2 regions of the Belliella baltica DSM 15883 genome follow, and region 1 is predicted to be linked to the other one. Evidence: riboswitches for the same ligand, from Rfam matches in the RefSeq annotation. Region 1 holds a riboswitch; the other holds the start of a gene.
The links. A riboswitch is a leader RNA that binds a small molecule or an ion and turns the genes downstream of it on or off. The one in region 1 is predicted to bind S-adenosylmethionine.

Region 1 (12,329 bases):
AATGATGCTTATGGAGAAAAGCTCAAGGATTTTTTGAGGACTTATGACTTGCCATTGCAGCTTGTACAGGAAGATTCGGAGCATCCTACCGGAAAAGTTTTGGTGGATAATTCAGACAAGGAAAATATCAAATATGAAATCGTAGAGCCTTCTGCCTGGGATTTTATAGCATTGACAGAAGCCAACCAAAAGAGCGTAGAGCAGGCCGATGCTTTGATATTTGGGAGTTTGGGAGTGAGAAATGAAACCTCGTGGAAGACACTTTATCACTTAGTACATCAACCGCTATTGACTGTATTTGATATCAACTTGCGTGCGCCATACATAGATTTTTATAAGATAGACAGCTTGCTAGGCTATACTGATATCTTGAAGATCAATGAAGATGAATTAGAAATCTTGGCTGACTTCTTTGAGTTGAGGCGTAGGGGGGAATCATTGGCAAAAGATCTTTGCGATTACTTGGTGGAGGAATATCCTATTGAGGCGATTTGTATCACCCATGGCAGCAAAGGAGCGATGGTATATAAAGATGGGAAAATTATCAGCCACCCAGGCTACAAAGTCAAAGTCGAAGACACAGTGGGTGCAGGCGATGCTTTCTTGAGTGGATTTGTAAAAATGTACCTCGAGGGAAAAAAACCTCAAGAAATCCTTGATTTCGCTTGTAAGCTTGGTGCTTATGTAGCCAGTCAAAAAGGAGGAACTCCGAAGTATAGTTTGGAGGAAGTGAATAAGGTGGATTAAATATTTAAATATTTCTAGAATCTTCAAAACATATATTTAATTAAAGGCATATTAAAATATTAGATTATAAAAAACTATGGACACCAAACTAACCTTGAGATTAAATAAAGATGTAATAGAAAAAGCTAAAGAGTATGCTAGTAGTTAAAAATTAGTTTTTCAAAGATGGTTGAATCTTATCTTGATAGCATTACTAAAGAAAAACTAGAAGAGGATAAGATTACAATCACTCCATTTGTTAAGAGTTTAAGTGGAGTAATTAAGTTGCCTAGCGACCACGATTACAAAAAAGCTTACAGTGATTATTTTGAAGAAAAGTATAAATGAAAAATCTAAATAACTTTAAATATAAACATAAACTTACGTAAACTAAGGATTATTTAACTTAGTTATTATGAAATATCTTATTCTTTGCTTCTCTTTTTTCATTTTTTTATCAAATAATTCTTTTGCACAAATTAAAATTGAAGTAAATAAGTCAGGAATGATGGGTGGAACATTTTTTATAAATATTGAAGAGAATGAATCTTCACTTTTAGTTCATTTGAGAATTAAAGAAGAACTTAAAAATACAACCGAATATCAAGAGCAAATGAAACCTCTTACAGGAAAGTTTTTAGAATTGATGGAGATCTATCCACGGACTTCAGATTCTATCAAAGTAATGATTAAGAAAATAGAACTTTTAAGAGAGGAATTTACTCTATATTCTGATTATAGATTAAATGTTAGTAGTACAGAACATTCAGATTACTTTAATGTAATCCATGAAATTACACACAGGTCAATTGAATCTCTTGAGAGAAAAGAACAGAATAAAAATAGAATTGTTCTTGATGGTCATTTTGTGAGCGTTGAAGTTTTTAAAGAGGATTTTCAAAAGGAAATTTTGGTTCATTCTCCTAGAGAAAAATCTCACCCAGAGATCTATGCTTTAATTAATTCAACTTTAAATATTTTTAGAGAAAATGAATTAATTCCAAATGAGCCACAATTAAAAACTTTGGGTTATTAGATTTTTTCAACTTCTTAAAAAAGTGTCACTCAAAACTCCAAGCCACAATTCTGCTGATCTTATTTCCTTGACCCATTTCTATGGTTTTGATGATTTTTGGTTGGACGGCATCTAGCGTTTTGTAGACAAAGGGAAGATTAGCCTCTTTCGAAACCAAGCTAGTAAACCAACGACATTGTTTGCCAAATCTCCTGCTTTCATAAATCATGTCATTGAGAAATTTCAACTCGCCTCCTTCATACCACAATTCATTACTCTGTCCGCCAAAGTTGAGTGTTGCTTTTGTTACTTTTTGGCCTTTGAGATTGCTGAGTTTGCGCAAGCTGCTCGCTTGGGCTTCTTTGGCAGATGCGTGAAAAGGTGGGTTGCATATACTGACATCGTAAAATTCACCTTCCTGAATAATTCCCGTAAAAAAGTTTTTCTTATTCGTTTGCAGTCTTAGGAAGACATTTGACTTTAGGGCTGAGTTGTTATTGATCGTTTTTTGAGCAGCATCGATAGCCTCAGGATCAATATCTGATCCTACGAATGACCAGCCATATTCCATAGCCCCAATAATTGGGTAGATGCAATTGGCACCAACACCGATATCCAGACATTTAGTCTGTTTTTGAGATTTACCATTTTTGTCAGAATCAGAAAGTAAATCTGCGATATAGTGGATATAATCAGCCCTCCCAGGAATAGGAGGACAGAGGTAGTTTTCAGGAATATCCCAATTGTCAATTTTATAAAAATGCTTTAATAATGCTTTGTTGAGCATTAAAACAGCCTTAGGGTCAAAAAAATCTATGGTCTCATCACCATACTTGTTGATTAAAACAAAATTTCGAAGTGCAGGTAATGATTCTGTTAGAGTTTCGAAATCATACCTTTCCCTATGTTTATTACGTGGATGAAGGACTGATTTGACTGTAGGGTGTACTTTTTTATCTTTTGGCATCATTAGTGAGCATTATAATGTACAAAAGTATTCAAAAATTACCCTTCATCAATTATTTCTCACTTATTAAAACTTATTGATGGAAATGGTGTTTGGTCTCTATTGAATCATAAACAACAAAAAAGAAACAAAATGAAAATCTTATAAATTTTAACTCTTGCAGTTGCTTGTAGCGCTGCAGTATTCACAGTAGGTTGTGATAACAAGTCAACTGAAACTGAAGAAACAACAGAAGTTGTAGAAGAAGTAGTAGTAGAAGAGGCTCCAAACACAGTAGTTGACATTGCTGAAGGTTCTCCTGACCACACAACTTTAGTAGCAGCAGTTTCTGCGGCTGGCCTATTTGAGACTTTAAGTGGTGACGGCCCTTTCACAGTTTTTGCTCCTACTAATGCAGCTTTTGCAGCTTTGCCAGAAGGAACAGTTGACAATTTGTTGAAGCCAGAAATGAAAGATCAATTGACAGGTGTTTTAACTTACCACGTTGTAGCTGGTAACGTGATGTCAGGTGATTTGTCAGATGGTCAAGTTGTAACTACATTGAATGGTCAAGAATTAACTGTATCAATCAAAGACGGAAAAGTAATGATCAATGGTGCTACTGTTGTAGCTGCTGATCTTGCTGGAAGCAATGGTGTAGTTCACGTAATTGATTCTGTATTATTACCAAAATAAGTTTTCAAAACTTAAAAAAGTAAAAAGCCTGCATACGAGCAGGCTTTTTTTGTTTAAAGTTTATAATAAACAGATTTATTGAGAGTGAAATAAATCTACCATTTTTTCAGATTCAGTCTCCTAATTGTTGTTTGACTTCAATAGGAAAATTAATTTTTCATCAATTTCCTTGCATTCTAAAATTTCCTGAATTTAATTTGTGATGTCCTTACACTTTTTCCAGTGTTAGGATTTATAAAGAAGAGGTGAGAGACAGGCTCTATGACCCTCTGGCAACCTGGAAAATCCAAGGTGCCAATTCCTGCCGACAGAGAATATCCTCTTTCGGAAATATAAATTCTTAACAAGATGATTTATATTCCACAATTAAGGCAATCCAAAAATTCAAAGTTGACAAATCAATTCCTGCATCACTCTGATGTTTGTTTATTGGCATGTCCCATGCGTAGGTGATTTTTTAGCCTTCCAACCTGTTATTCTTTTCAGTTCTTCAAAAAAAGACCTTCGAATAAAATTTCACAAACCTATAAAACCAATATACTATGTCTAGTAATTATCGTTTTGACACACTACAGCTTCATGCTGGCCAAAGTCCAGATTCTGCTACTAATTCAAGAGCTGTACCAATTTACCAAACTACTTCTTATGTTTTCAATTCCGCTGAGCATGGAGCGAATCTTTTTGCTCTAAAGGAATTTGGTAACATTTACACCAGAATCATGAATCCTACCACGGATGTTTTTGAGCAAAGAGTCGCAGCTTTAGAAGGTGGTGTTGCCGCAGTAGCTACAGGTTCGGGGCAAGCTGCGCAATTTTTAGCATTGAATAATATCCTTCAAACAGGTGAGAATTTCGTTTCTACTTCCTTCTTATATGGAGGATCATACAACCAATTCAAGGTTGCTTTCAAAAGAATCGGCATTGAAGCGAGATTCGCTAAGGGGAATAATCCTGAAGATTTTGAAAAATTAATTGATAACAAAACTAAAGCGCTTTATTTAGAAACTATCGGAAATCCAGAATTCAATATTCCCGACTTTGAAGCGATTGCTGCGGTGGCAAAAAAGCGTGGTATTCCTTTGGTTGTTGATAATACTTTTGGAGCTGGCGGATTTTTATTTGCGCCTATCAAGCATGGTGCAAACATTGTTACAGCGTCAGCGACCAAGTGGATTGGAGGTCATGGAACTTCAGTAGGAGGGATTATTGTAGATGGTGGTAATTTCAATTGGGGGAATGGAAAATTTCCTCAATTTACGGAGCCTTCAGAAGGTTATCATGGATTGAAGTTTTGGGAGGTTTTTGGAGAAAATAATCCACTTGGACTACCAAATATAGCATTTGTAATCAGAGCGAGAGTAGAAGGTTTGAGAGATTTTGGTCCTGCCTTGAGTCCATTCAATTCTTTTCTTTTGTTGCAAGGTTTAGAGACTCTTTCTTTGAGAGTTCAAAGAACTGTGGGTAATGCCCTTGCCATTGCAGAATGGCTTGAATCACATCCTCAAGTTCAAAAGGTGAATTATCCAGGATTGAAATCATCTCCATATCATGCTCTTGCTACCAAGTACCTTACTAATGGTTTTGGAGGAGTTTTGAGTTTTGAGATTAAAGGAGATAAAGAAAGTACATCTGATTTCATTAATAAACTTGAACTGATATCTCACCTTGCCAATGTTGGGGATGCCAAAACTTTGATCATACAACCCTCAGCGACTACGCATCAGCAACTATCTGATGAAGAACAAAAGGCTGCAGGTGTCACACCAACTCTATTGAGATTGTCTTTAGGTATCGAACATATCGAAGATATCAAAGCTGACTTGCAGCAGGCTTTTGATCATGTCAAATAAAGGTAACTATTGAATCATAATCAAAATAAAAGTGGGTTTATTCCCTCTCAGAAATCAAAAATGAATCTAGAAAGTCCCTACCTGATTATCGATATGGTGCAAGAAACCTTTACCAACGAAGGCGAATTCCAACTGGAATCTGGAGATGTTCTCAGTAATTTTCAGTTGGCCTATTCTACACAAGGTCAATTGAATGCAAATTCTGACAATGTGGTCTGGGTTATTCATGCCTTGACTGGAGATACGCAAGTCCAAGTTTGGTGGTCAGGACTTGTGGGAGAAGATAAGTTTTATGATCCAAGTAAATACTTTATCGTATGCGCCAATCTTTTGGGTTCTTGTTACGGTTCTACGCAACCGCTTTCCCAAAACCCAACAACAGGGGAATCCTATTATTATGATTTTCCAAATCTTACCACAAGAGACATGGCCAATGCCTTGGAATTACTTAGAATCGAACTGGGAATTCATCAAATCAATACCTTGATCGGTGGTTCTTTGGGAGGTCAAGTGGGGATAGAGTGGGCGTATTTACTTCAAAACAAAGTAAAAAACACAATCATTCTTGCTTCAAATGCTAAAACAGCTCCTTGGACGATTGGTTTTAATGAAACCCAAAGAATGGCAATCTCTGCTGATCAAACCTGGGGAGAAAAATTTCCTGAAGCGGGAAAGAAAGGTTTGGAGGCTGCAAGGGCTATAGCCATGCTGACTTATCGACACCCAGACAATCTTACTGAGAAGCAAGTTGATGAGCCTAATAAGATTGATAATTTCAGAGCGAGTTCTTATTTGAGATATCAGGGACAAAAACTCGCCAAGAGATTCAATGCACTTTCTTATTGGACTCTGACTAAGACGATGGATAGTCATGATATTGGTCGAAATCGAAATGGTGCAGCTCTGGCTTTATCTCAAATTCCCTCACGCGTTTTGGCTATTGGCGTGGATAAGGACTTACTTTTCCTTAAGGAGGAATCTCAATTTATAGCCAATCATGTTCAAAGAGGAACCTACAGAGAAATTAAATCTCCTTATGGTCATGATGCCTTCTTGATTGAATACGAACAGTTAAATTATATTCTCAGCTCTTTTTACCTAGAAAACAATGACTAAGCGAATAGGACTCTTCGGATTTGGAGTGGTCGGACAAGGCTACTATCAGATTGCAAAAAAGCAAAAGGAAAAATGGATTCCAGACACGATTGTGGTCAAGGATCAAAAGAAAAGGAGATCTTCAGATATTAGATTTTCTTATGATTCACAAGATGTATTTGATAAGAACCCAGACTATATTCTTGAATTAATTTCTAATATGGAAGAGGCTTATGAGTATGCCTCTGAAGCTTTGAAAAGAGGGATTACCGTAATTTCAGCTAATAAAAAAATGCTGTCAGCGCATCTTCCAGAGTTGATTAATTTACAGAAAGTGTTTGGTGGAAAATTGCTATATGAAGCATCAGTTGCCGCAGGTATTCCTGTAATTACAAATTTGGAGACACATTTTGAAGAAGATAATATCATTAGTATTGAGGGAATCCTTAATGGGTCATCGAATTATATCTTATCAAGGATTTTCAATAATGGATTAAGCTTCGGAGAGGCTTTAAGACTGGCTCAACAAAAAGGTTTTGCAGAATCAGACCCGAGTTTTGATATCAATGGAAGTGATGTGGCTAGCAAATTAAACATCTTGATTTTGCATGCATTTGGAAAGTTTGTGGGAGAAAAACAAATTGCCACTTTTGGAATTCAGAATCTGGGAGAGGATGAAATTGCTCTGGCAAAATCTCTTGGACTCAAAATCAAACTTATCGCAAAAGCAGAAAAAGATTATCGTGGCATTTCAGCCTATATTATTCCAACGCTAGTAGAAGAATCAAACCCTTTCTTTGGTGTCGAAAACGAATACAATGCCGTCAAAATTAACTCCGAGCATTTGCAAGATCAATTTTATCAAGGTAAAGGTGCTGGTAGTTTACCAACAGGTGCAGCGGTCTATGGCGATTTAATCAAAGCTCGAAATGGATTTGGATATAATTACTCCAAAGTTAATTTCGACAAACCTTTGGATGAAAAATTATTGAATTTGGGTGTTAGGGTATTGATTAAAAGTAAGTCGGAAGAAATCATTGAGACCAATATTTTTTCTCCCGAATTCATAAAATGTATCGATGGTTTTTATTTTTCAGTTGGAAAAATAAAGCCTAAAAATTTGAGTAAACTTAATGAATTAAAAGAAGTTTCATTACTTGCATTGCCTGATTTTCTAACCTCAAGTGATGTTTTAAAAAGCTTGGAAGGGATTAAAAAATCAGAAGAACTCTTGTTTAAATAGTTTGTGATCATCAACTTGTGGTACAAAAAAAACTCTAAAGTCTTAAGTTTGATTTTAGAGTTTTTTCTTTTGGTTTCAAATTGGGCACAAAGCCTTTGAATTAGGAATCGTTTTGTATCCATTGATTAGTTTTTTAACTTGAAATATGAATTATACTCAAATCAAAGAAACTTGTCTTTACATTTCAGATATTGATCAGGCTGAGAGATTTTATCATCAATTGCTGGAAATGCCTATCATCTCTAAAGTAGATGGGAGGCATATATTTTTTAGATGTGGAAGTTCAATTTTATTGTGTTTTTTACCTGAAGTAACAAAGAATGAATCCAACCTTCCACCACATTTCGCATCAGGCAAGCAGCATATTGCTTTTGAAGTTTCGGCAGATGATTACATAGAGTCTAAGCAAAAAATTATCGAAAATGAGATTCAAATCACCCACGAACAAGAATGGTCTGACGGTCAGAAAAGCATTTACTTTGAAGACCCCTTCGGAAATGTCCTTGAACTTGTTCCAAAGGGGATTTGGGAAGGGTAGTTATTGAACTTTTGTCCACTCTACAGTTCTTCCAACGAAAGAAATCCCTATATAACCTCTAACTTCGAGGGTTTTATCATCTTTCTTTTTGATAATGCATGAATAAGTTTTTCCGTTTTTTGGGTCATAAATCGTTCCGTCTTCCCATGTACCATCACTGTAAACAAAGCCATTGAGAAGTTTCATTCCCATGATTGGTCTAGTTCTTTTTGATTTATCGCTGTTGTTTTTGTCTAATTTTGGTTTTCCGTTTTCGGTTGGTTCAGCAAGCCAAACTATTTTACCGGAATATTTCCCACCTTCTTTTAAGATTTCTACTTGTGCGTCTTTTTCAGTGTTGTACCATTTTCCCACAATAGCGTCTGCATTTTGAGCAAAAGTGGTGGAGGTGCCTAAATATAAAAATATAGCGAAACTTATTTGAGCAAATTTACTTTTCATGTTATTTTGAGTTTAGGATGTACAAACAATTAGAATATTAATACTTTTATAATACGAAAACAAATGACTTTGTTTCCATCTTTTGATAAGAATCAAAGGAAATCCTGATAGAGAATAAATGTTAGTTCAATAATGCAAGTGCAATCAGGTGGTTTTGAGTTGATAATAAAGGAGTTGGATTATAGCTTAATGTTATTACCTCAGAAGGCGATTTATATACACAAATACCGAGCTTTATTGATTGCTGACCCTCACTTTGGAAAGGCGGCACATTTTCGTAAAGCTGGAATTCCTATTTCCGAACACCTTCATGATGATGATTTGCAAAAAATCTCACAGTTAATCATTCAATGTGAGCCAAACGAAATTTATTTTTTGGGTGACTTATTTCATTCTGATTTGAATGAATCTTGGTGGGGTTTAGAAGCTTTTATAGATTTATTTCCAAAAGTAAATTTTCATCTCGTGAAAGGAAATCATGATATTCTTCCCAAGGCATGCTACACTTCCGGAAAATGGATCATTCACGAAGAAACTTTGGAGATAGAAAACCTCTTGCTTTCTCACGAGCCACTTCTTGAGGTTCCTAAAAGTAAAATCAATCTATGTGGTCATATTCATCCTGGTATTTCTCTACGTGGAAAAGGAAGACAGAAAGTCACACTTCCTTGCTTCTTTTACTGTCAGCAGAGGATTCTACTTCCTGCTTTTGGCAGGTTCACAGGTTTAGATGTGCTTTCTTGTACCAAATCAGATCAAGCCTTCGTTATTGCTGATGATATGGTAATTCAAATCAATTAAATCGAATAAGATTGGTTATATACCATAAGCTGATTAATTTTGACCAAATTTGATTTTTCGAATGAAATCAATCTTTCGAAAATAATCCAAATCCTCAAAGCAGGGCTAAACCCCTTTTTAAATATTTATGAAAGGCAATTCAAGGAAAAAGACAAAAGTTGGTAAATTCAAGTTTATCTCAGTGCTTTTCAGTACTACTCTTTCACTTTTTATCGTCGGTCTCTTTGGAGTGATTTTTATTCAAGCCAAAACCCTCACTAAAATTATTAGAGAGAATATAGAGATTCAGGTTTTTTTGAATAAAAATATTACAGAAGAGAGAAAAGAAGAAATAGCCAAAACCCTCTCTCAAAAGCCGTTTTTACTTGAAAAAGAAAATAGTAAAGCATTAGTTTTTATTTCGCAAGAAGAAGCAGCTGCAAGTTTTCTAGAAGATACAGGAGAGGATTTTACAGCTTTCCTAGATGACAACCCGCTAAGAGACAGTTATACACTCGCTATCTCAGAAGAATTTCAAACCGCAGATCAAATCAAAGAAATAGTTGCTGAAATTCAAGATATGGATGGTGTATTTGAAGTGACTTACATGTCTGATTTGGTAGAATCGATCAACGAAAATCTATTGAAGGTGAGTTTGGTTATGGGTGGATTTATTGTCATCCTGATTGTCACAGTGATCATGTTGATCAACAATACCATTCGGTTAGCTTTGTTTTCACAAAGGTTCTTGATCAGAAGTATGCAATTGGTAGGAGCTACGAGAGGGTTTATTAGAAGGCCTTTTTTGAGCAGAGCATTTTTCTTTGGAGCCTTGTCAGGTGTATTAGCTTCAGGCATACTCTATGCAATCATTGAATATACAAAAGCGAATATCGATGGCTTCGCTTTATTACAAAATTATGAATTGTTGTACCTTCTTTTTGGAGGATTAGTCATTGTCGGAGCAATGCTATCATTCTTCAGTACTCTCAGAGCTGTAAATAAATACTTAAATATGTCATTGGACGAACTTTATTAAATATGAGCAATCAATCTTTTCCCTTTACCAAGAAAAATTATCAACTGATGCTAATTGGCATCGCAATTATTATAATTGGTTTTACAATTATTGGATTAGATCCAGAAACACATGGATTTGGTTTTATGGGTTTGACTTTAGGCCCGATCATTACTTTGGCGGGATTTATTTTTGAATTTTACGCAATTTTCCATAAGTCGGAATCAAAGTAATCTATGGATATTATCGATGCAATCATCCTCGGAATCGTCCAAGGATTGACAGAGTTTTTGCCCGTTTCCTCAAGTGGTCACTTGGAACTAGTTGCTGCGATTTTGGGGGATTCAAAACTTCCAGAAGAAAGTATGATGTTCACGGTTGTACTTCATTTTGCTACGGCATTATCTACTATATTAGTTTTTAGAAAGGATCTTGTAGAGATTTTCAAAGGGCTTTTTCAATTCAAATGGAATGAAGAAACCAAGTTTTCTCTCAAGATCATTATTTCTATGATTCCCGCGGCTATCGTTGGAGTTTTTTTTAATGATCAACTTGAACAGTTCTTTGGAGGTAAAATAGTCTTTGTGGGATGTATGTTGTTGCTTACAGCAGTTTTACTTTATTTGGCTGATAAGGCAAAAAATACGGACAAACCAGTTGGGTTTTGGAATGCATTTTTGGTTGGTGTTTCTCAAGCAATAGCGATTCTCCCAGGAATATCTAGATCTGGAGCTACGATCTCTACTTCAGTTTTATTAGGAATAGACAAGTCGAAGGCTGCTAGATTTTCTTTCTTGATGGTGGTTCCATTGATTTTAGGAAAAATAGCAAAAGATATTTTGGATGGAGCTTTGACTTATAATTCAGAAAGCTTTGGTTATCTATCGGCAGGTTTTATCGCTGCATTTATTGCTGGGTATTTTGCTTGTACATGGATGATAGCTTTGGTGAGAAAAAGTAAATTGACTTATTTCTCTATTTATTGTGCCATTGTGGGATTGATCGCAATAGGTGCAGGCTTATATTTGTAATATGCAAGAACAGGAACCCTACGGAGAAGTTTTTTTAATAGATAAGCCTTTAGAATGGACTTCCTTTGATGTAGTCAAAAAGGTAAGAAATGCCCTCAAAATCAAGAAAGTTGGCCATGCTGGTACTTTAGACCCATTAGCCACTGGATTGTTGATCGTTTGTGCTGGGAAGAAAACTAAAAGCATAGATGTGTTCATGGGGCAGGAAAAGGAATATACAGGGACTTTTGTTCTTGGAAAGACCACTGAAAGTTTTGATAGGGAAAAGGAAATCATTGAAGTTGCAGATCCTTTCCATCTTACTCTTGAAGATGTGAAAAATGCAGTAGCTGAATTGACTGGTGATATCCTTCAAATTCCACCTATGCACTCTGCAATCAAAGTAGATGGGAAACGAGTCTATGAATCAGCGCGAAAAGGCATTGAAGTTAAAATGGAACCACGTCCCGTTACCGTGTCTGAGTTTGAAATCACAAGATTTGATCTTCCTGAAATTGATTTTAGAATTGTATGTTCCAAAGGAACATATATCAGGAGTTTGGCGAGAGATTTAGGAGAAAAGCTAAAAGTTGGGGCTTATATGTCTGCTTTGACCCGAACAAGAATTGGAGAATTTAGGTTAGAAGATGCAGAAGATTTGACCACTTTAATAGAGAAGATAAAAGCAAGAATGCATGAGGATATATGAAGGAGTTGATGAGTTTGGTCCGGTCAATAATCCCGTTGTCACAAGCGGAACTTTTGATGGTGTCCATCTCGGGCATCAAAAAATCCTCAAAAGGATAAGGAATTTGGCAGATGAACTGAATGGGGAGACTGTTTTGATTACATTCTGGCCACATCCTAGATTGGTATTATATCCTAAAGAGCACAATTTAATGTTGCTTTCTACTTTTGAAGAAAAAGCCAAACTTCTGAGAGAGTCTGGGATTGATCATTTGGTTTCTATA
Region 2 (12,329 bases), 1.8 Mb from region 1:
CCATCTGCAAGTTCATTTTCAGCAGAACTATTGACTGCAATGGTGCTGAAATTTTGAGTTTTGATAAATGCTGCAGCTTGATAAATGGCTGAAGCGCCTCTTTCTACTGGAATCACTTCATCATGAATTTTGAGATCTGCCAAAGCTGTAGCTTCGCCTACGGGTGAAAATACAGTGGATTTGATTCCGTTTCCAGATTTGTGAAAAAGAAAGACAGCCGTTCCTCCAGCATTTTCCCCACCTACATGATGTGCGATAGGATCATTGTTGTTCTCTCTACAAATGATCGCCCAAGCATCTACACTAGCAGCTTCCATGGCTTGAGGAAGGAGTTTCTGTAGCCTTTCTTTTCTGATTTCAGGCCAAGGACTAGGTCCTGCAAATGGATTTTCGAAATTAGATTTTGTAGAAATTTTCTCCTGGCAAGAGCTCAAAGAGAATAAAATAAATAATACAAACAAGAATGATTTCAATGCATTAAATAAGTGCTTCATATATTTTTAAGTTGATCAATTGTTCAGCAATCTTGAAATTAAGAAGAATAAAACTAAATGTAAAATACTTTTTTCCAGTTAAGTTTTTGATTCACTTTGGTTTTTTAAATGAAAAAATGAGTTTTATAGCTGAAGAATCGGGAGTAATATGTTGATTTAAGATTTCTCATCTTGACTTCAAGAAAAATTCTTTAAATTCGAATTCGAAAAAAATCAAAACCATATGAAAAAATCAAATGCTTGGATGATTGCCATTCTATTGGCTGGATCAATTACCTTTTACGGATGCGGTGGAGAGAGCAAAACAGAGGAGGAAACAACCACAGAAATGGAAGGAATGGAGGAAGTTGCACCTGTTGAAGAACGTGCAAGTCCATTAAGAACTACCGAAGGTACTGTAGGTGACAATGTGAATTTAAGTGTTCAGTACGGTGCACCTTCTGTAAAAGGCAGAGTTTTGTGGGGAGATCTGGTTCCTTACAATGAAGTTTGGAGAACAGGGGCAAATGAAGCTACTTTTGTTGAATTTGGCTCAGATATAATAGTAGAAGGTTCCGTGCTTCCAGCTGGTAAATACTCTTTATTTACTATTCCTAAAGAGTCAGGTAAATGGACTGTGATTTTCAATTCTGAATGGGATTTAGAACATGGACATTTTCAATACAAAGAAGAATTCGATGTGCTTAGAGTAGAATCTACACCTACTTGGGTAGAAGAAAGCCAAGAGCAACTTTCTATTTCTGTCGAAGCTCCCGGAATTGTGGTGAAGTGGGAAAAACTAGTGTTGCCAATCGTAATTGGATAAAATAAAGTAGTTACTGATTGATTGAGAGATTAGTTGAACAGTAAGTTTCAATCAATAAGTTAGGAGGGAAGAGTATCTGATGCTCTTCCCTTTTATTTAGTTGACCTAATAGGTTTTCAAAACCTATTAGGTCTTTTCTTCTTACAGATCATCTCGACTTTTCCAATGCACGCTCTACATCTTTGATGATGTCCTCTTGGTGTTCGAGGCCTACAGAAAGTCTGATCAGTCCATCGCTGATCCCTACTTTTTCACGCTCCTCTTCAGTGAGTTTGCTATGGGTAGTGGAGGCTGGATGCGTGATAATACTTCTACTGTCTCCCAGATTTGCTGTTACAGAAATCATTTGCAATTGATCGATAAATTTTTGAGCTCTTGAGATTCCGCCTTTTAGAGTTAGTGTAATGATTCCTCCTCCATGCTTCATCTGCTTTTTGGCCAAATCATATTGCGGATGAGATTTAAGAAATGGATATTTCACAAAATCCAAGTCAGTGCTATCTTGGAAATACTTAGCTACAGCAAGGGCGTTTTCACAATGTCTATCCATCCTGACAGCCAAGGTTTCCATACTTTTTGCAAGAATCCAAGCGTTGAATGGAGATATAGATGGCCCAGTATGTCGGGCAAAAAATTGTACCTCTTGGATCAATTCTTTTTTTCCAAGAATCAAACCACCCAAAACCCTTCCTTGTCCATCAATGAATTTGGTCGCTGAGTGTGTTACGATATGTGCTCCCCATTTGGCTGGTTGCTGAAGGTATGGCGTTGCGAAGCAATTGTCCACTACAAGGATCAAATTATGTGCTGCTGCAAACTGTCCTACCCATTCCAAATCTATGATCTCCAAGCCTGGGTTAGAAGGTGTTTCGATAAAGAGCATTTTGGTATTGGGTTGTACTAATTTTTCCCAATTGGAGATGTCAGAGATATCTCCATAAGTAGAACTAATCCCCCATTTTGGAAATACTCTAGTCAAAAGTTGATGTGTAGAGCCGAATAGCGAGCGAGAAGCTAAAATATGATCGCCCTGCTGCAACAGTGCCGCCATGCTTCCAAACATTGCTGCCATTCCTGAGGCAGTTGCTATACCATCCTCAGTACCTTCTGCTGCACATACTTTATCAATAAGTTCAGACGAGTTTGGGTTAGCATATCGAGAATAAATATTCCCTTGAATTTCTTCTGCAAACATGGCTCTGGCCTCCTCTGCGGAATCGAAAGTGAAACTTGAAGTTAAATATAGTGGTGCAGAATGTTCTCTTTGATTTGATTTGGATGCGTTAATTCTTATTGCATCAGTTTCGAAATGGGACATTTTGTATTGGTTAACTGTGGAATAGTTATTAGGGACAGGGACAAGAAATTTGAGAATATGAAATAGCTATGGTGTAGTAGAGATACGATTGAAATAAAGTGAATATAATGGAAAGATATCGTGGTATATGGTAATTCTATTCACATTTTTGAGAATGTAAATGGATTTAAAAGAATAAGGATACCATTTGTAAATTTGCATAACATCTAACTTATAGTTCCCACATTGGGCAGGTTTTGGCACCTTTCAGCTGGGATGTGATGGTTGCCAGAGGGTCACAGAGCCTGTTCTCTCACCTCTTCTTTATAAATCAGTAAACTGAATTGCTACAAAGTAAAGCCCTAAATCTTAAAATTCAAAAAATTGACCTCGCAGATTTCTATCTAATTTTAGATTTAAGAAGGTAGATTTTAGATTTGATGAAACTATCCCTGATTTTGCAGATGGATTATTTTTAAATCTAAAATCAGAAAAATAATATCTTAAATCTCTTCATTCATTAAACTGCATCATGGTCATATTGATACCAATTGTGCAAAAAGATATGATCATTTCAACTGCTTTATCCATAAATATTGGAAGTTCCTCAATCTCTTTTGCTGTCCAACGTCCCAAGACATAGTCCACTTGCCGTCCTTTTGGAAAATCGTCACCTATTCCAAATTTTAATCTTGGGTAATCTTGACCTCCTGTCAATTCTTCAATATTTTTTAGTCCATTATGACCTGCTGCTGATCCTTTGCCTCGCATTCTCAACTTCCCAAACGGTAGCGCAACATCATCAACAATAACCAAAATATTTTCTTTAGGAATATTTAATTCTTTCATCCAGTAGTTTACAGCCTTTCCACTGAGATTCATGTAGGTTGTTGGTTTGATCAGATAAAATTGTCTGCCTTTGAATTTGAACTCAGTGGTAAATGCCAAACGCCCACTTTTCCATGAAACCCCCTGTTTATCTGCTAATCTATCTAAAGTTAGGAAACCTACATTGTGTCGCGTCAATTCATATTCAGGGCCGATGTTTCCCAATCCAACTATTAAGTATTTCATTTTATTGTACCTAAATCTACTTTATACCTGATTTCTACAAAATTGTGAGTAAAAAAATAAAAAATCCTGCTCGCGAACAAGCAGGATTTTACAATATTCAAGAAAGCCGTGATTATTCAGCTTTTTTACCTCTAAGTGCTCTTGGAATACCGATCGTAGCGATAGATACATTAGGGCTTGTCAAAATTTCGAAACCTTCTACAGAAAGCTCACTTACTTTAACAGACTTGCCTAAGTCAAGATGAGAAATGTCAACAGGGATTCTGTCAGGAAGATTTGAAGCCAATCCTTTTACTTTCAAGGTTCTAGCTTTCATTTCTAATTTACCCCCTTTGATGATACCTGGAGAAGTACCCATGATTTCAACAGGGATATCCATTTTGATCTCTTTGTTTTCAGTATACGCTAAGAAGTCAGCGTGAAGCAATACCTCAGATACTGGGTGGAATTGCGCTTCTCTCAAGATCGCTTTTACCTTAGTACCTTCGATGTTCAAGTCTACCATGTGAACATCAGGAGTGTAGATCAAGTCTCTGAAAAGGATAGCTGGAGAGTAGAAATGAATCTGCTCTTTGATGCCTGGACCGTAAACTACACAAGGAACGTTTCCTTCTTCTCTGATTTCTTTCAGTGCAGCTCCGTCGAGATTTGCTCTTTTAAACCCTATAATCTCTAAAGATTTCATAAATTTTAAAATTGATTGTTTATATATAATTGAGTAATAATTCTTAAATAAATAGTGCTGAAATAGAGGTGTTTCCAGTTACTGCATGTATAGCTTTCGCAAATAAATCTGAAACTGAAATCACTCTAATTTTTTCAGAAGGCTGTTTTGTAGGAATTGTGTCAGTGATTACAAGCTCTTTCAAAACAGAATTTTCTATGTTTTCATACGCTTTTCCAGATAAAACTCCATGAGTAGCAATGGCTCTAACAGAAAGTGCACCCTTATCCATGATGATCTGAGCAGCTTTGCAAAGTGTACCTGCAGTATCGACTAAGTCATCTACCAAAACCACATCTTTTCCTTCCACATCCCCAATTACCTGCATGGAGGCTACTTCATTAGCTCTTTTTCTGTGCTTATCACAGACTACCATTTCTACTTCAAAATGCTTCGCATATGACCTTGCTCGTGCTACTCCTCCTACATCAGGCGCTGCAAATATTAGGTTTTGAGCATCTAGCCTTTCCAAATAGGGCACAAAGATAGCTGAACCATTCAAATGATCCAAAGGTATATCAAAAAATCCTTGAATTTGTCCTGCATGTAAGTCACATGTCATGATTCTATCTGCTCCCGCAGATGTCAAAATATTTGCTACAAGCTTCGCTGCGATAGAAACTCTTGGGCGATCTTTTCTATCCTGTCGTGCATATCCATAATATGGAATGACAGCACAGACTTTGTAGGCACTTGCTCTTTTGGCAGCGTCAATCATTAAGCAAAGTTCAAGCAAATTATCCGCGGATGGATTTGTAGATTGAATTAGAAAAACGGTACAGCCTCGGACAGATTCGTTGAAGCTGGGCGACATTTCCCCATCACTGAATTTTGACATTGTCAAATCACCAAGTTTTTTGCCGTAGTGCTTTGCAATTTTTTCTGCTAATAATTTGCTGTTGGTTCCGGAGAAGAGTTTTACCTCTGACATTTTTTGTGAAGGGTTTTGGGAGTGAATCTATTTGTTTTAAGATGCATGTAAATGTAGCTATTTTTGCAGGCTTTGAGAAAGATTATTAAAGCTTTGTGAAATTTTATTTGGTTTTAATCATTTGTGCGACAAGTTCTTGACCTTGCAGCCTTCCGATGATTGGGAATAAATTCAAACTCAGGCAAAAATCTATATCTGCCTCAATCTGATGATTTTGGAGTCTTTTAGCGTGTGAAGCTTGCGCTAGAAACCCCGCTAAATCGGATTTATTGGATTCGTAAAGACCTTTCATGGCGATAGCTCCATCACAGTCAAATTCGAAATTTTCTTCCAATAAGCTAACCAAAGCTCCAGCATATAAGGAATCTTCTAGGTTGAATTTTCCTTTCCAGCCAGCACAGTGAATGAGTACATTTTGGTTTTGTGAAGTCAAATAATGTGCTGTGGCTTGTAGATTGACAAAAGCACCTATCAATACTTGCTTGGAGCCCGCTTTGGATTTTTCTATAGCCAAAGTGCCATTTGTCGTGGTCATGGCTATTTTTTGATTTGCATATGCGCCATCAAGATAAGCTAAGGGGGAATTGCCTAGCGTGAAGCCCTCAGCAGTTTGGCCATTTCTTTCTCCTGCGATGACATAACCCTCGGACTGCATGGCTCTACAAGTTTCTAAATCGGCAACAGGAGTGATGCTCGCAACACCATTCCCCAATGCTGTGATCATGGTGGAGGTAGCGCGGAATATGTCCACTACGACCACAATCTTATTTTCTAATTCATGAAGATGAATCAATTCAGGGCTGAAGCAGACTTCTATTTTTCTCTTTGTCATGGGCAAAAGAAAAACCCGCAAGGCAATATTGTCTTGCGGGTTTCTGTAATTATTTTTTGTATAAAGGCAGCTTTTCTATTTTGGCTGCAATATTCTTGTTTCTGATCTGAATCGCAATCTCGGTACCTGGAGCAGCAAACTCTGACTTGACATAGCCTAAGCCTATACCTACCCCCATAGATGGTGACTGCGTTCCGGAGGTCACTTCACCGATTACCTCACCAGCTTTATTGACAATAGGGTAGTGGGCCCTAGGGATTCCTCTTTCTTGGAGGATGAATCCGACTAGTTTTTTGTCAACTCCTGCTTCTTTTTGTTTTTTCAGGTTTTCACTGTTGATGAAATCTTTGGTGAATTTGGTAATCCAACCTAAGCCTGCTTCCAGTGGAGATGTTTCGTCATTGATGTCATTGCCGTAGAGACAATAGCCCATTTCCATTCTCAAAGTATCTCTAGCGCCTAGACCTATTGGCTTGATGTCATAGGATTTTCCAGCTTCAAAGATAGCATTCCATACTTGTTCAGCATTCTCGTTTTTGACATAAATCTCAAACCCACCAGCACCAGTGTACCCCGTACCTGAGATAATCACATCATGTACACCTGCAAATTCACCTACTGTAAAGTGATAAAATTTCACTTCTGAAAGATTCACTGGTGTTAGGGATTGAACGGCTTCGATGGCTTTTGGTCCTTGAACAGCAAAAAGAGAAAGTGTATCAGAAATATTCTCCAAATCAGCACCCATAGTATTGTGCTGATTGATCCATGCCCAATCTTTGTCTATGTTGGAAGCATTGACTACAAGCATGTATTTTTCATATTCAAACTTGTAGACGATCAGGTCATCTACTATACCACCTTTGTCATTTGGGAAACAAGCGTATTGTGCTTGTCCATTGATCAGTTTGGAAGCATCATTTGAAGTTACTTTTTGGATCAATTCCAACGCTTTTGGACCTGTGACCATAAATTCTCCCATGTGTGAAACATCAAAAACACCCACTCCTTCACGTACTGTTTTGTGTTCTTCTATGTCAGAAGAGTAGCGCACAGGCATATTGTAGCCTGCAAAAGGAACCATTTTTCCTCCCAAAGCTACGTGGAGGTCATTGAGTTGGATTTTTTTGATAGTATCTTCCATGATCGGGTTTATTTCTTAAGGGGGCAAAGGTAAAGAATAGCGAAGAAGAATGCGAAGGAGATTTTGAAATAATTTCGTAGTTTGGTAAGAACTTAAGATGGTACAGTTTGATCTATGAAAATGAAGAGAAATTTATGACTTTACTTTTTGGAATTCCATATAGTATATATATATATCGATGTACGTACAATAAATTTTTGATCAAAGAATGTTTAACTTTAAAAACAAATTATTTAAGAAAAAGATGATTTATGCAGTTTTTGCATGTTTAATGATGACGTTTGCATTTGCAGTAAATGCACAAGAAGAAGAGGAAGAATTAGGTGGTATGAGTCTAGGGAGGTAATATGTCCAGGTGGTAGCCAAAAAGAAGTAGTTAGGTGTATTTGGGTGATGTATGATTCATATTGTGACCCAAGTACTCAGGAATGATGTTAAAAATAAAATGAGGCTGTCTCAAAAGTAAATTTGAATAAATTTAAATTTTAAAAACAGCCTAATTTAGCAATAGAGGCCGATTTTCAACAAATCGGCTTCTTATTTTTTGAACTCTAGTCAAAAAGCATGGTTTATTACTCTATTTGATTTGGTGATGTTTCTCTTATATTTTTGATTTAAATCTTCCCTAAAATGATAATTATGCTGCTTTTGCTGCCTTTCTGGAAAGGTTGTGGGCGATTGCATGAAGACCTGTTTCAATTTCCACCTTTTCCAGTCCCCTGAGCACATACCTCTTCATCCCCTTGTTTTGCTTAAGGTGTCCGAATACAGGTTCGACGTCTGTGGCCCGCTGCTTTCTTTTTTGGATTCCCTCGGGAGAGGTCAGCTTTTGTTTTGCTTCTGATTTATACCGTTCCAATGCCCTGTTGACTTCAATGGTTTTGTTTCCCTTTCCCGGCCTGCAGGAAGCAGCCAAAGGACATCCCACACATTTTGATGCCGTATATCTTGCGTATTCTTGTTTGTATCCTGTCGCTGTTGTCCTGGTTCTGGTACCGTTCCTTTCCATTGGCTGTCCCATCGGGCAGATATACCTGTCCTTTTGGCTGTCGTAATACAGGTTTTCAAGTAGTCTGTATTCCCTGTTTTTCCTGTTTTCTTCTCTGAGTTCTTTATGGAAGTAATTATACTTTACATAAGCTGATGTACCGTTCTGCTCGAGGGCGGCATAATTTTCCTCGCTTCCGTACCCCGCATCGGCAGTCAGTGTTTCGGGGTAAGCTCCGTACATCTGCCGATAGGCATTCATATGTGGGATAAGTGTGGTGGTATCGTTGGGTTTTTGGTGCAGGGTATAGTTGACCACAAAGTGTCCGTGGGTACTGAGCTGAAGGTTATAGCCGGGTTTAAGCTGCCCGTTTTTCATGTGATCTTCCTTCATCCGCATAAAAGTGGCATCTTCATCAGTTTTTGAATAGCTGTTGCGTTCCTGTAAGGTCTCCTCCTTCTGTTCATATTCGGCAAGCTTTCCTGGCCAGTTTTTCTCTGCATACCTGAGCTTCTGTCTCACTTTGGGGTCAACTTCTTTACTCTGGAGTGCCGTGTTGATCTTCTCAACGGTTTCAAGTACTTTTTGGGGACTGGGATTCTCAAACTTCTCTTCGGGCTGTCCGAGTTCTTCCTTTGCCGTTTCGGCAGCGTAATCCCAGAGCTCCTGAAGCTGCTTTGCAATCCTCTCCCTGCTCTTCTTGACAGCCTTTCCCCAGACAAAGGTGTACCTGTTGGCGTTGGCCTCTATTTTAGTCCCGTCTGTATAAACGTCTTTTATGTCCAGAAGCCCTTCGTCGTAAAGCATGAGCACTACCTGCGAAAAAATCTCCCGGATCACTTCACGGAGCTTTTCCCCCCGGAAACGGTTGATGGTATTATGGTCGGGTCGCTGCATGCCCGAGAGCCACATGAAACCGATATTTTCACGGACAGCTTTCTCAAGCTTACGGGAGGAATAGCAGTTTTCCAGATAACCGTATATTAGTACCTTCAACAGCATACGGGGATGGTAACTGCTCGCTCCCATATTGCTGTACTGCGAAAAGATCGGCTGGATGTTTATCTTGTCTACGACCGTGCTGACTACACGGACGGGATGCTCTGATGGAAGAAGGTCACCCAAATTGTGGGGAAGGAGCATCAACTGGTTGTGATCATAGTCTTTAAAGACTATATTTGAGTTTTGTTTTTGCACACCTCAAAATAACAATTTTGAGTTAAACAAGAAAAAGGCTACCCGAGAAATTTGGTAGCCTTTCATTTTTTTAAAAAGAGACTTATGAGACAGCCTCATTTTTTTAAATTTTACAGTATGAAGCTTATTACCCTTTTTACCTTAGTATTTATTATAAGTTGTAGTCCTAAAACCCCTTCAATAAATGAGGGTTCAATTTCAATTGACCTTGATAAATCAGAGCTAGGATACATCTCTGAAATTGTAACTGAAATCGATTATGTTCTTTTAGGTTCAGAAAGTTCAAGTTATTTGTCTGAACCCAAAAAGATAAAGTTCGATCAAAATCAGAACATCTATGTTAGTGATGGTTTGCTTTATTCACTTTTTGTTTTTCACCCAAGTGGGGAATTGAATTACTCTCTAACTCCTTCCGGAAAAGGACCTCGTGAGTTTCTAAAAATTTCTGACTATAATTTACTTGATGATTCAATACTGATCCTTGATAATGCAATTGGTAAGGTCCTTAAATTTGATTTAGCTGGAAATTTTATTGAAGAATTTAAGTTCAGAGATAAGTCAACTCATTTCTTTCAAAAAAATGACTATTTATTAAAATTTACAAGCTATAGATCAGATTATGATGGGTTCAATTTCTTGAAGTATAATCTTATTGATGGAAGTAGTTCGGGTATTGTCCCATATCCAATTGAAAAAGAGTCTATTGGGAATTTTAGTTTCCAGTATAGTTTTATAAATCCCTTAAGGGATAATTCGGTGTATTATAATATTCCTTATTCTTATGAAGTTGCGGAATTTGATGTCGATTCAGGAGATTTGAAGGACTTATTGATTTTCGATTTTGGTAAATATAGTTTAAACACATCTGACTATGAGCTGCTCAAAGAAGGGAGAACAGGAAGAGATAAGTTCAATAGTGAAGTCTCAGAGAAAAAGCTTATCCGTTATGTGGCTACTTTTCTTCCTTTTGAGAAAATAAATTACATGAGTGTTGTTCAGGGAGATAATTCTTCAAGGCATACGATTTTGATGGACAAAAAGAAAAATATAATTTTTCAGAAAAAAGATTTATCCAACGATTTGGATGGTGTGAATTTGAATAGAAATCCTTGGTCATTTACTGATGATGCTATTGTATATTTGGATCATGCGAGCGGGTTTCTGGATAAGTATAAAAGCAAAAATGAATTAAAAAATGGATATTCAAAGAGTAATCTTGAAGAGTTTGTCTCGAAGTACAAAAATGAATTGGAAGATGACTCTTGGATTTTAGCCAAATATAAACTCAAGAATTTAAACTAAAAAAAAACGTCTTTCCGCAAAGCGAGAAGACGTTTTTGATTACTAAACCACTGTTGGCCTAGACAGAGAAGCTTTCTCCACATCCACAGGTGCGAGAAGCGTTTGGGTTCACGAACTGGAATCCCTTGCCATTTAAGCCATCTGTAAATTCTAAGGTGGTTCCAGCCAAGTATAGCAAGCTCTTGCGATCAACTAGGATTTTGATACCCTTGTCTTCAAATACATGATCTGTATCGGTCAAAGAAGCATCGAAACCCAAGTCATACATCAGTCCAGAGCAACCTCCACCTTTGACAGAAACTCTAATATTTTCATTTTCAGATCGGCCTTCCTCTTTTCTAAGCTCCAAGATTCTTTCTTTTGCCTTTTCAGAAACTACTATCATATCTTATAATTTTCATTTATCTCAAAGCAAAACACGCTAGGATTTGAAATGATTCAATTACAAATATACTTTTGAAGTGACTAAGTAGCAAATCTCTTTATGGTGCTGATTAGGGAAATGTTATGGTGCTGATTAGGGAAATGGATTTTGGGATTAGAAATCTTTTCTTTTGAATATCCGCATGGCTGTGGCAATAGGCCATGAAATCCAAAGCAACATGATGCTACTCGATAAGAACATTCCCTTGGCACTGCCGAAGAAATTTTGAAAAAATGCTCCTGTATAGCCCATCAAGGCTGAAATGTCTAATTTCATCAGCATGATGATCCTGCCTAGATCTACTGGATTGAGAAAGACTAGACTGAGTGTCGTTTTTTCCAATGGGTAATCTGAAAGGCTGTAAATCAAATAGAGCACAAAGCCATCATAAATCAAAGAAAAGTAAATCCAAAATGAAAGGCTGATACCGATTGCCTTGGCCTTGTCCCGTGTCAAGACAGAAGCTAGGAAAGCTAGTCCAGCAAACACAATTGAAAGGGCTATTCCAATGGTTAGTAGAATCAGGATGCTTTCATCGGCTCCCCATATCAGCATCGGGATACCGAAACCGATCAGAATCGCAGCACTTAGCATGATGATGACAGCCAAGATTTGACTTAGAAATACATTTCTTCTTTTCACAGGCTGTGCCAACATCAGCTCAGTAAACTCTAGGTTATTGAAAAAGTGTGTCGTTGCAAATACTGCGGCAATCAAGGGAACGATCATCAGCATGATATTGAGCAAGCTCAATGAGACCTTGGTCAGGTCTTCTGATACTTGGTAGATGGATACAGCCACCAAAACCATGAAGATGGTGTAGAGTATGGCAAATCTACTTTTGAGAATATCGTATAGCGAATATTTGAGTAGCTTAAACATGGCTCATTTCAGTTTTAGGTTGCTTTTTTTTTAAACTCCATTCCATCAATCTGGCAATAGCAGTGGTGAATCGATCTTCTCCAGTTGTTTCCTTGAGGGCGTCCACACTGTTGTTGAAGAAAATATCTCCTTCATAGATATAAATGGCCTGATCTGTCAACTCATCTAACTCACTCAATATATGTGAAGTGATTAGAATCAATTTTCCTAAGTCTCTTTCTTTTTTGATTTTATT

Region 2: linked by a shared signal. The riboswitch ahead of BELBA_RS09650 (trans-sulfuration enzyme family protein) and the one ahead of BELBA_RS17505 (O-acetylhomoserine aminocarboxypropyltransferase/cysteine synthase family protein) in region 1 are both predicted to bind S-adenosylmethionine.

Annotation. Positions count from the first base shown of each region.
Region 1 covers NC_018010.1:3,864,609-3,876,937, reverse strand. The annotation lists gene BELBA_RS17535 (carbohydrate kinase family protein) at 1-747, shown strand, start outside; gene BELBA_RS20385 (DUF6364 family protein) at 824-895, shown strand; gene BELBA_RS20380 (DUF6364 family protein) at 913-1,074, shown strand; gene BELBA_RS17525 (hypothetical protein) at 1,142-1,762, shown strand; gene rlmF (23S rRNA (adenine(1618)-N(6))-methyltransferase RlmF) at 1,788-2,708, opposite strand; gene BELBA_RS19425 (fasciclin domain-containing protein) at 2,856-3,383, shown strand; SAM riboswitch class I at 3,613-3,722, shown strand; gene BELBA_RS17505 (O-acetylhomoserine aminocarboxypropyltransferase/cysteine synthase family protein) at 3,926-5,233, shown strand; gene BELBA_RS17500 (homoserine O-acetyltransferase family protein) at 5,294-6,349, shown strand; gene BELBA_RS17495 (homoserine dehydrogenase) at 6,342-7,571, shown strand; gene BELBA_RS17490 (VOC family protein) at 7,717-8,109, shown strand; gene BELBA_RS17485 (DUF2147 domain-containing protein) at 8,110-8,550, opposite strand; gene pdeM (ligase-associated DNA damage response endonuclease PdeM) at 8,683-9,351, shown strand; gene BELBA_RS17475 (cell division protein FtsX) at 9,479-10,369, shown strand; gene BELBA_RS17470 (DUF3098 domain-containing protein) at 10,372-10,581, shown strand; gene BELBA_RS17465 (undecaprenyl-diphosphate phosphatase) at 10,585-11,379, shown strand; gene truB (tRNA pseudouridine(55) synthase TruB) at 11,381-12,067, shown strand; gene BELBA_RS17455 (bifunctional riboflavin kinase/FAD synthetase) at 12,054-12,329, shown strand, end outside.
Region 2 covers NC_018010.1:2,085,185-2,097,513, forward strand. The annotation lists gene BELBA_RS09640 (M24 family metallopeptidase) at 1-494, opposite strand, end outside; gene BELBA_RS09645 (DUF2911 domain-containing protein) at 718-1,299, shown strand; gene BELBA_RS09650 (trans-sulfuration enzyme family protein) at 1,448-2,617, opposite strand; SAM riboswitch class I at 2,826-2,929, opposite strand; gene pth (aminoacyl-tRNA hydrolase) at 3,110-3,670, opposite strand; gene BELBA_RS09660 (50S ribosomal protein L25/general stress protein Ctc) at 3,783-4,355, opposite strand; gene BELBA_RS09665 (ribose-phosphate pyrophosphokinase) at 4,399-5,325, opposite strand; gene BELBA_RS09670 (2-phosphosulfolactate phosphatase) at 5,429-6,157, opposite strand; gene gcvT (glycine cleavage system aminomethyltransferase GcvT) at 6,207-7,301, opposite strand; gene BELBA_RS09680 (IS1182 family transposase) at 7,939-9,486, opposite strand; gene BELBA_RS09685 (6-bladed beta-propeller) at 9,604-10,788, shown strand; gene BELBA_RS09690 (HesB/IscA family protein) at 10,847-11,173, opposite strand; gene BELBA_RS09695 (ABC transporter permease subunit) at 11,327-12,094, opposite strand; gene BELBA_RS09700 (ABC transporter ATP-binding protein) at 12,087-12,329, opposite strand, start outside.